4 regions of the Ensifer sp. GW823-FHT05D09 genome follow, and region 1 is predicted to be linked to each of the others. Evidence: predicted binding sites of a transcription regulator. Region 1 holds the regulator's gene; each other region holds the start of a gene.

Region 1 (2,199 bases):
GCTCGCCTTCACCCCGTTTCCTGAACGCGCCCGCAAGGATCACAGATTATGTCCATGCACATAATGTCCGCCTATGACGAAGAACTGAAATACCTGACACGCCGCATCTCCGAGATGGGCGGCATTGCCGAGCAGATGGTGGGCGAATCCGTCCGCGCGCTGGTCAATTCCGACCTCGCCTTGGCGCAGAAGGTGATCTCTGACGATACCATCCTGGATGAAGCCGAGCGCCAGATCGGCGAAAAGGCGATCATCACCATTGCCAAGCGTCAGCCGGTGGCTGCCGACCTGCGCGAGATCATGGGGTCGATCCGCATCGCCTCCGATCTGGAGCGCGTCGGCGACCTCGGCAAGAACAACGCCAAGCGCGTCATCGCCGTTGCCGGCTCCGGCATCCCGCGCAAGCTGGCACGCGGTCTTGAACACCTGGCAGAGCTTGCCCTCGTGCAGCTCAAGGAAGTCCTCGACGTCTACGCCTCCCGCTCGCCGGAGAAGGCCAACAGCATCCGCGAGCGCGACGAGGAGATCGATGCGATCTACACCTCGCTGTTCCGCGAGCTGCTCACCTACATGATGGAAGATCCGCGCAACATCACGCCCTGCACGCATCTTCTGTTCTGCGCCAAGAACATCGAGCGCATCGGCGACCACGCCACCAACATCGCCGAGACGATCTATTACATGGCGACGGGCGCCCAGCCGGAAGGCGAACGTCCGAAGGACGACAATACGTCGACGCTGGGTGCCGTAAAGGACTAAGCCCGGATACGTTCGAGTGCCTGCTTATGAACCTGCTCCGGTCGCAGCCCTGGTTGCGGCCCTGCTTTGCTGCGTCTGTAGCCCTGCGTTTTCTAGCGTGCCTTTGAAAACGCCCGGGATGCTCCAGATGCTATATGTTCGAGCATCTCACTGCGTTCGATCGAACACGGGATGCTCTGGGTAAGGAGACGTTACCTGATGTTGCCGAAAATCGCCGTTGTCGAAGACGAGGAGGCGCTGAGCGTGCTCTTGCGCTATAACCTCGAAGCCGAGGGTTTCGATGTCGATACGATCCTGCGTGGGGATGAGGCCGAGATCCGTCTGCAGGAGCGCCTGCCGGATCTCTTGATCCTCGACTGGATGCTGCCGGGTGTTTCCGGCATCGAGCTTTGCCGACGCCTTCGCCAGCGCCCGGAGACCGAGCGCCTGCCGATCATCATGTTGACGGCGCGGGGCGAGGAGAGCGAGCGGGTTCGCGGCCTTGCCACAGGTGCCGACGACTATGTGGTCAAGCCGTTCTCGACCCCTGAGTTGATGGCCCGCGTCAAGGCGATGCTGCGGCGTGCCAAGCCCGAAGTTCTGTCTACGCTGCTGCGCTGCGGCGATATTGAACTCGACCGCGAAACCCACCGGGTGCATCGCCGCACGCGCGAGGTCCGCCTCGGTCCGACGGAATTCCGCCTGCTCGAATTTCTGATGTCCTCTCCGGGTCGGGTTTTCTCGCGGTCGCAGCTTCTCGACGGCGTCTGGGGCCACGATATCTATGTCGACGAGCGTACCGTCGATGTGCATGTCGGCCGCCTGCGCAAGGCGCTGAATTTTTCGAGCATGCCGGATGTCATCCGCACCGTTCGCGGTGCCGGCTACTCGCTCGAGAGCTGAGCCATTCATCCAATAAAAAAGGGGCCGCGCGGCCCCTTTTTTATGTGTTGTCTTCGAAGCCTTAGCGAGCGCGGCGGCGCTCGGCGGACGGCTGGTAGGCAAGCCGCGCATGGAAAGTGCAATAGGGCGAAGCTTCCGGAGAGTCGTTGCCGCAGAAGTGGAACTCTTCCTTCAGCGGGTCGCCGATCGGCCACTTGCAGGTGCGCTCCGTCAGCTGCGTCAGCTCAAGGCGGCGCGACATCGGCACGACCACATCCGTCCGAACGCTGAAATCCTGTTCGGCAACGAAATCGACTTCGACCTCTTCCTTGAGAACGGTGGCGCCAGCCGGGCGGGTAACCGTGCGGGTGGTGACGCGCGAAGCGTAGTTCGGAGCGCGCGGCGCCGAGGTGGCCGGGCGCTGCTTCGGCCGGGTCGCGGCGGCTGTGCCGCCAGCCTTGGCCCTGCCGGGCAGGCTCAGCCGGTGAACCTTGCCGATGACCGCATTGCGGCTGACGCCGCCAAGCTGTGCCGCGATCTGGCTCGCGCTCAGGCCCTCGGACCAAAGCTTCTTCAGTT
Region 2 (2,199 bases), on a different contig from region 1:
GCCACACATAGGGGTGAAACCCTGACCATGGCCGTCGATGGCCAGGACACCGTCACGCCCCAAGGTACCCTTCCTGCCTGGGCCACGCAAAAACGTCCCGGTGAAAAAATCACACTCGCTTTCGGCGCCACCGGCTGGGCGGAAGTCGAAGGCGACGACGTCTCGGTGCGCAACCGTTTCTTCGGCTGGGCCAATTTCCTGTTCGACACCAACTCGCCCTTCTTCGGCAAGAGCTCTGCCGAGGTGCTTTCGCTGATCACCAGCGGCGAGCGTATCGATCCGGCGCGATCAAACCTGGGGCTCGCCTGGAACAACATTCTCTACAATGCAGAATGGCAACATCTTGATGTCTGGACCAAGCTGCTGCAGACGGTGGTCATGGCCTTCGTCGGCACGCTTTTCGCCTCGCTGGTGGCGTTTCCGCTTTGCTTCCTGGCGGCGCGCAACATTACCCCGAATTTCCTGACCAACCAGATCGTCAAGCGCTTCTTCGACTTCCTGCGCTCGGTGGACATGTTCATCTGGGCACTGTTCTTCACCCGCGCCTTCGGCCCCGGGCCGCTTGCCGGCATGTCGGCGATCTTCTTCACCGACACCGGCACGCTCGGCAAGCTCTACTCGGAGGCGCTGGAGAACATCGATGACAAGCAGCGCGAAGGCGTGAAATCCGTTGGCGCCACGCCGCTTGCCGTCCAGCGCTTCGGCGTGCTGCCGCAGGTACTGCCGGTCTTCGCCAGCCAGGCGCTTTATTTCTGGGAATCCAACACGCGTTCGGCCACGATCATCGGAGCCGTCGGTGCCGGCGGCATTGGCCTTAAACTCTGGGAGGCGATGCGCACCAATTCCGATTGGGAAAATGTCGCCTATATGGTGCTTCTGATCTTGCTGGTTGTGTTTATTTTCGACAGCATCTCGAACGCCCTGCGTTCGCGGCTGATTGGCCAGAAAGCGCATTGACGAGATGAGCGTTTTGCAGCTTCGCCATCATGATGTTGTCATGGAAATCGGCTAGCTGCGCATCGCGTCCCGCGAACAATCGACCCGCCGTCCCGGCGGGCCGGTCGATACAAGAAAGTGAAGACCGTGCGTTATGCAATCTACTTCGCGCCGCCGGCGGATGACCGGCTGTCGCAGACGGCGGCCCGTTGGCTTGGCCGTGACGCATTTACCGGCGAGACCAGTGAATTTCCGGCACTGGCCGATCTCGATGCCGACACGCGGCACGCATTGACCGCCGACCCCCGACGCTATGGTTTTCATGGCACCCTCAAGGCTCCCTTCGCCCTTGCCGATGGCCGCAGCGAAGCCGAACTGGTCGCAGCGTTTGAAGCGTTTGCCGCAGATGTCGAACCTTTCGAGATACCGGAACTGACACTGCATCAACTCGGCCCCTTCTTCGCGCTCGTCTCTGCAACCCATTGCGAGCCGCTGCAGAATTTGGCGGCTCAAGCCGTCCAGTATTTCGAGCCGTTCCGGGCACCTCTGTCGGCGGCTGACATGGCACGGCGCAATCCGGAAAAATTGCCGGAGCGACAGAGAGAATACTTGAAAAAATGGGGATATCCCTATGTTTTCGAAGAATTCCAGTTCCACTTGACGCTGACCGGGTCCGTCCCCACCGAGACAGCGAAAACCATGCGGACCGTGCTCGAGAGCACTTTTGCCGATCATATCGGCGACCCGCTTGACGTTACGTCAGTTGCGCTCTTCGTCGAGCCGCACCGTGGCGCACCGTTCCTGGTCCATTCCCTGCTGCCGCTTGGCGGCGCGACACAACGAAAGATCGCATGAGATGAGCAAAGAACAAGTCCTGACCAACGCCCGCATCGTTCTCGAGGACAGCATCCTCGACGGTTCAGTGCTGATCCGCGACGGCAAGATTGCCGATATCTCGAAGGGCACTGTAAGCACCGGCGAAGACTTCGAAGGCGACTATTTGCTACCGGGTCTCGTCGAACTGCACACCGACCATCTGGAAGCGCACTATTCGCCACGGCCGGGCGTTCGCTGGCTGAAGATCGCGGCGATCCAGGCCCATGATGCGCAGGTGGTCACGTCAGGCATCACCACCGTGTTCGATTGCCTGCGCCTCGGCTCAGACGAGGACGGTGGTTTCCAGAAGGGCGAGATGCGCAGCATGGCCGACGCGCTGGCGCAAGCCCAGCAAGAGGGTCGCCTGCGCGCCGACCACCTGATCCA
Region 3 (2,199 bases), on a different contig from region 1:
GGCTTCGGCCGCCTTTTTTGTTGCCCGGAAAAGGCTTGATCCACGGCTGCGATCCGTGTGACTGAATGGAAAACCGGACCTTCAAGATCTTCCCATGCCATTGACCTTGCGCGACGCCACCGTTTCCGATCTGCCCGCCATCACCGAAATCTATCGCGAATCCGTTCTGAACGGTGTGGCGACCTACGAGATCGTGCCTCCCTCGGAGGTGGAGATGACGACGCGCTTCGCGACCATCGCCAGCCACGGTTATCCCTACATCGTTGCGACTGACGCGGCGGGCACGATCGTCGGCTACGCCTATGCCTCCGCCTTTCGCACGCGCGCTGCCTACCGCTTCCTGGTCGAGGATTCGATCTATCTGGCGCCGTCGGCGCGGGGGAAGGGAGCCGGCAAGATGCTGTTGGTCGAGCTTGTCCGTCGCTGCACAGAACTCGGGTTTCGCCAGATGGTGGCGGTCATCGGCGGCGCTCATCCCGCATCGATCGCGGTCCACCGCTCTGTCGGTTTCGAAGATCAGGGGTTGATGAAGGCGACAGGCTTCAAGCACGGGCGCTGGCTCGATACAGCGATCATGCAGCTGGCGCTTGGCGATGGCTCGACGAGCGACCCCTCTGCGGGCGTCTACCCGGATACGCTTTACCAGGGCTGAGAACGGGCGTCAGGAAGCGCGCGAGGCAATTCCTTCGGGAAATGGCTTGAAAACATGCGGCCGCCGCACTTTCGGGACATTGTCGAAGGAAGCGGATGCCAGTGCATCCAACCTCGGCTGGTTGCCCCCGCTCGCATCTCCGATCGGCTTGGAACCGGTCTCTCAGGTTTCGATCAGCTTCAGAACCTTGTCAAAAACCTTCAGCACCTGCCCGAGTTCGTGTCCACGCTTCAGGATCGTCCCGTGCACGTTGAGAACGCTGAAGGCACCCTGCTTGGCAGCGAGTTTCGGGTTTTTCTCGATGCGGTAGAGCGGCATCTCGCCCGATCGCTTGAATACGGAGAAGACGGCCCGATCCTTCAGGTGGTCGATGGCGTAGTCGCGCCATTCGCCTTCGCCGACCATGCGGCCATAGACCCACAGGATCTGGTCGAGTTCGCGGCGATGGAAGGTGATGGGAGGAGCGTTCCGGGCGTTCTTGTATTCCGAGAGATCAACGACCACTTCGGACGCGGTCTGGCGCTGATGTCGCGCCTCGCCTCGCGGCAAATCCGGCTCATCGGTCATCGGCAATCCGGCCTTCTGTTGTGACAGAACGATAACAGTTTGCCTGACACGAGCCGAAAAGCAAGCCGGAAGCAGCCAGAGCCTCTGGGCGCAGACGGCATTTCTTGCCTCCGCCCCATTTCAGTCAAATCGGCGCCCCAATTCACCGCAAAACTCGCGGGCGCTGACGGACAGAGTCGTTGCCACCGTATGTCCGTTCAGATCGTCATGCTGCGTGACCTTCAAAGAACGCAGTCATGGCCGGTTCGGTCCGGTAACTTCGAACCCTCAGCCCCAGCCCCTCGATGCTGCCGGGCCGAACCACCCCTTATGGCTTTAGGCGCTACCTTCGGCGCCGTGAAGCCGGTACGGCACCTTCGTCTTTCTGCTGGTATTCCTTGAACCGCTCGCGGCCCCAGACGCTACGCCGTTCGCTAGAGCTTGCCTTGAGGGCCTGCGAGCACGGCCGTGGCTCCGATGATCGGACCCGGGGTTTCGGCATCCTTCATCGACTGCAACAGCACCGCGCAGCCGCTTTTGCCACGCTGCTCCGTCAGCACCGTTGCAGGCAGGGTAAAGGTCGCGGGCTTGCCATCCCACATGCCGATGGTCTGGATGTCGCGCACCGCGTGCCAGTAGGAAATCTTCTTGCCGATGTTTTCGCCCTTCTCGACATCGACGACCTTCGCCCGGTCGAAGTAGACGACGACGACATTCGCCTTGCCGTCACCCGCCCCGACCTTGATCGAGATCTCCTCGCCGTTGATCTTCGCCTCGACCGGAACGGCCAGCCCCTTGCCGGCGGCTTTCATCGTGTCGAGCCGGGATCTGATCGCCTGCAGGTTGGCGCCGTTGACATGGTCGCGGCCGTTGAGGATCGCCTGTGGCGTGTAAACGCCGTTGCGACCCAGCATGCGGGCATAGGCATATTGTCGGTCGGTGTTGTCGCTCGAGGCGAGCGTGTCCTTCCAGCCGAGATAGTTCCAGTAGTCGACGTGATA
Region 4 (2,199 bases), on a different contig from region 1:
GTTGAAGAGTTCGTCCATGCCGTCCTTGCCGGCGCCGGAAACCGACTGGTAGGTCGAGACGACGACGCGCTTGATCTTGGCATGGTCGTGCAGCGGCTTCAGCGCGACGACGAGCTGGGCGGTCGAGCAATTCGGGTTGGCAATGATGTTCTTCTTGGTGAAGAGCGAGATCGCGTCCGGGTTCACTTCCGGCACGATCAGCGGCACTTCAGAATCGTAGCGCCAGGCCGAGGAGTTGTCGATGACGACGCAACCCTGCTGGCCGATCTTCGGCGAATACTTCAGCGAAACCGCGCCGCCGGCCGACATCAGGCAGATATCGGTGTCGGAGAAGTCGTAGTTTTCGAGGTTCTTGACCTTGAGCGTCTTGTCGCCGAAGGAAACTTCCGTGCCCTGGGAACGGGCGGAAGCAAGGGCGACCACCTCATCGGCGGGAAAGCCGCGTTCCGAAAGGATGTTCAGCATCTCCCGGCCGACATTGCCGGTAGCGCCTGCGACTGCAATCTTGAAACCCATGATCTAAGCTCTCTTTTCTGTCTCTCCTCGTCGGGTGGAGGGGGAAACCGCGCGATCCGCCGCGAGGGTTCCTGTCCCCGGCCAAACCGGGGAGAGAGCGGAGGGCCAGAGACGTCAGACGGTTTTCGTCGTCGTTTTGGCCGTTGTTTTGAAGGAAGCTGGGAAACGCATATCCTGCCCGGCGATTTCTGCCAGGATGCTGCTGTCAGCGAAGTTATGTTCGCGGCGAAGCATGGAATGCCTTCCTTTCCGAGGCTCCTAATAATTGTTTCTATCGGCGAGTCAAGCGTACGATGCTTGGGCACCCGCAAACGTGATCGTTATGTCACGTCGCTGTCATCGCCGGGCGTTAGGACCGCGGCATCCGACACCTCAAAGGGACGATCGCCATGCGCACGCTTCTTGTCACCCTCTTCGCCACAACGGTTCTGGCCCATGCGGCCCAGGCCGCAGACGTCTATCCGATTGATCGTGCGACGATTCTCGCCGGCTCGCCGTTCGATTTCAAGGTCGAGCTCAAGGGTGCCGTCAAGGCGGAAGACATCAAGGTGACCGTCAACGGCCAGGATTACAAGGCAGCGCTCGGCGCTGAGGCGGCCTATGTCGCGATGGAAAAGGGCAAGGAAGACAAGGAACTCGGATCGGCCCTACTCTTGCGCAACGCCGTCATCGGCGCGCCGGGCAGCTACAAGGTCGAGGTAACGTCGGGCGAACAGACGAAGACCGTGACCTGGGACGTCTTTGCCACCGCTGAGCAGCCGAAGGCCAAGAACATCATCTTCCTGCTTGGCGACGGCCTTTCGGTCGCCCATCGCACCGCCGCCCGCATCATGTCGAAGGGCATGACCGAGGGGAAGGCCAATGGCCGCCTCAACATGGACGATCTTGAGCGCATGGCCTTCATCGGCACGTCGGCCACCAACTCGATCGACACCGACAGCGCCAACACCATGTCGGCCTACATGACCGGCCACAAGACCGTGATCAACGCCGTCGGCGTCTATGGCGACCGCACGCCCGACAGCCTGGACGATCCGCGGGTCGAAACGATCGCCGAGGCGCTGCGTCGCCAGACGCAAAAGTCGATCGGCCTCGTCACCACCTCGGAAATCGAGGATGCGACGCCTGCCGCCGTCGTCTCCCACACCCGCAATCGCAATGACAAGGCCGAAATCGTCGGCATGATCTACGACGTCAAGCCGGAGGTGATCCTCGGCGGTGGCTCGGCCTATTTCCTTGGTAAGGAAACGCCAGGTTCCAAGCGCAAGGACAACCAGGACTACATCAAGCTGTTCCAGGACGCTGGTTACGCGCTTGCCACCGACAAGACCGAACTTGCCAATGCGCCCGCCGACGGCAAGCTTCTCGGCCTGTTCCACACCGGCAACATGGACGTGACGCTCGACCGCGAGTTCCTGAAAAAGGGCACGGCCGAAAAATTCCCGGGCCAACCGGGCCTCGTCGAGATGACGAAGACGGCGCTCGACCGGCTGTCGAAGAACGAAAACGGCTTCTTCCTGATGGTCGAGGGCGCCTCGATCGACAAGATGAGCCATCCGCTCGACATGGAGCGCGCCGTCGTCGAGACCATCGAGTTCGACCAGGCGATCGGCGTTGCCCGCGAATTTGCCAAGAACAACCCGGATACGCTCATCGTCGTGACCGGCGACCATACCCACGGCG

Evidence for each region. Region 1 encodes PhoB, which activates phosphate uptake and scavenging genes when phosphate is short. Its sites were predicted from a motif close to TGTCATNNANCTGTCAT; they were not measured.
Region 2: a site for PhoB is predicted at 983-999, ahead of AC1Q80_RS26410 (DUF1045 domain-containing protein). Genes of this name have one in related genera too.
Region 3: a site for PhoB is predicted at 1,240-1,256, ahead of AC1Q80_RS18935 (DUF2794 domain-containing protein). Genes of this name have one in related genera too.
Region 4: a site for PhoB is predicted at 840-856, ahead of AC1Q80_RS19370 (alkaline phosphatase). Genes of this name have one in related genera too.

The regions. Positions count from the first base shown of each region.
Region 1 covers NZ_JBXAIA010000001.1:459,625-461,823, forward strand. The annotation lists gene phoU (phosphate signaling complex protein PhoU) at 46-759, shown strand; gene phoB (phosphate regulon transcriptional regulator PhoB) at 958-1,641, shown strand; gene AC1Q80_RS02275 (GcrA family cell cycle regulator) at 1,703-2,199, opposite strand, start outside.
Region 2 covers NZ_JBXAIA010000011.1:212,597-214,795, reverse strand. The annotation lists gene phnE (phosphonate ABC transporter, permease protein PhnE) at 1-957, shown strand, start outside; gene AC1Q80_RS26410 (DUF1045 domain-containing protein) at 1,084-1,791, shown strand; gene AC1Q80_RS26405 (alpha-D-ribose 1-methylphosphonate 5-triphosphate diphosphatase) at 1,793-2,199, shown strand, end outside.
Region 3 covers NZ_JBXAIA010000006.1:242,152-244,350, reverse strand. The annotation lists gene AC1Q80_RS18940 (GNAT family N-acetyltransferase) at 95-652, shown strand; gene AC1Q80_RS18935 (DUF2794 domain-containing protein) at 815-1,219, opposite strand; gene AC1Q80_RS18930 (DUF1223 domain-containing protein) at 1,633-2,199, opposite strand, start outside.
Region 4 covers NZ_JBXAIA010000006.1:351,141-353,339, reverse strand. The annotation lists gene AC1Q80_RS19375 (aspartate-semialdehyde dehydrogenase) at 1-516, opposite strand, end outside; gene AC1Q80_RS19370 (alkaline phosphatase) at 906-2,199, shown strand, end outside.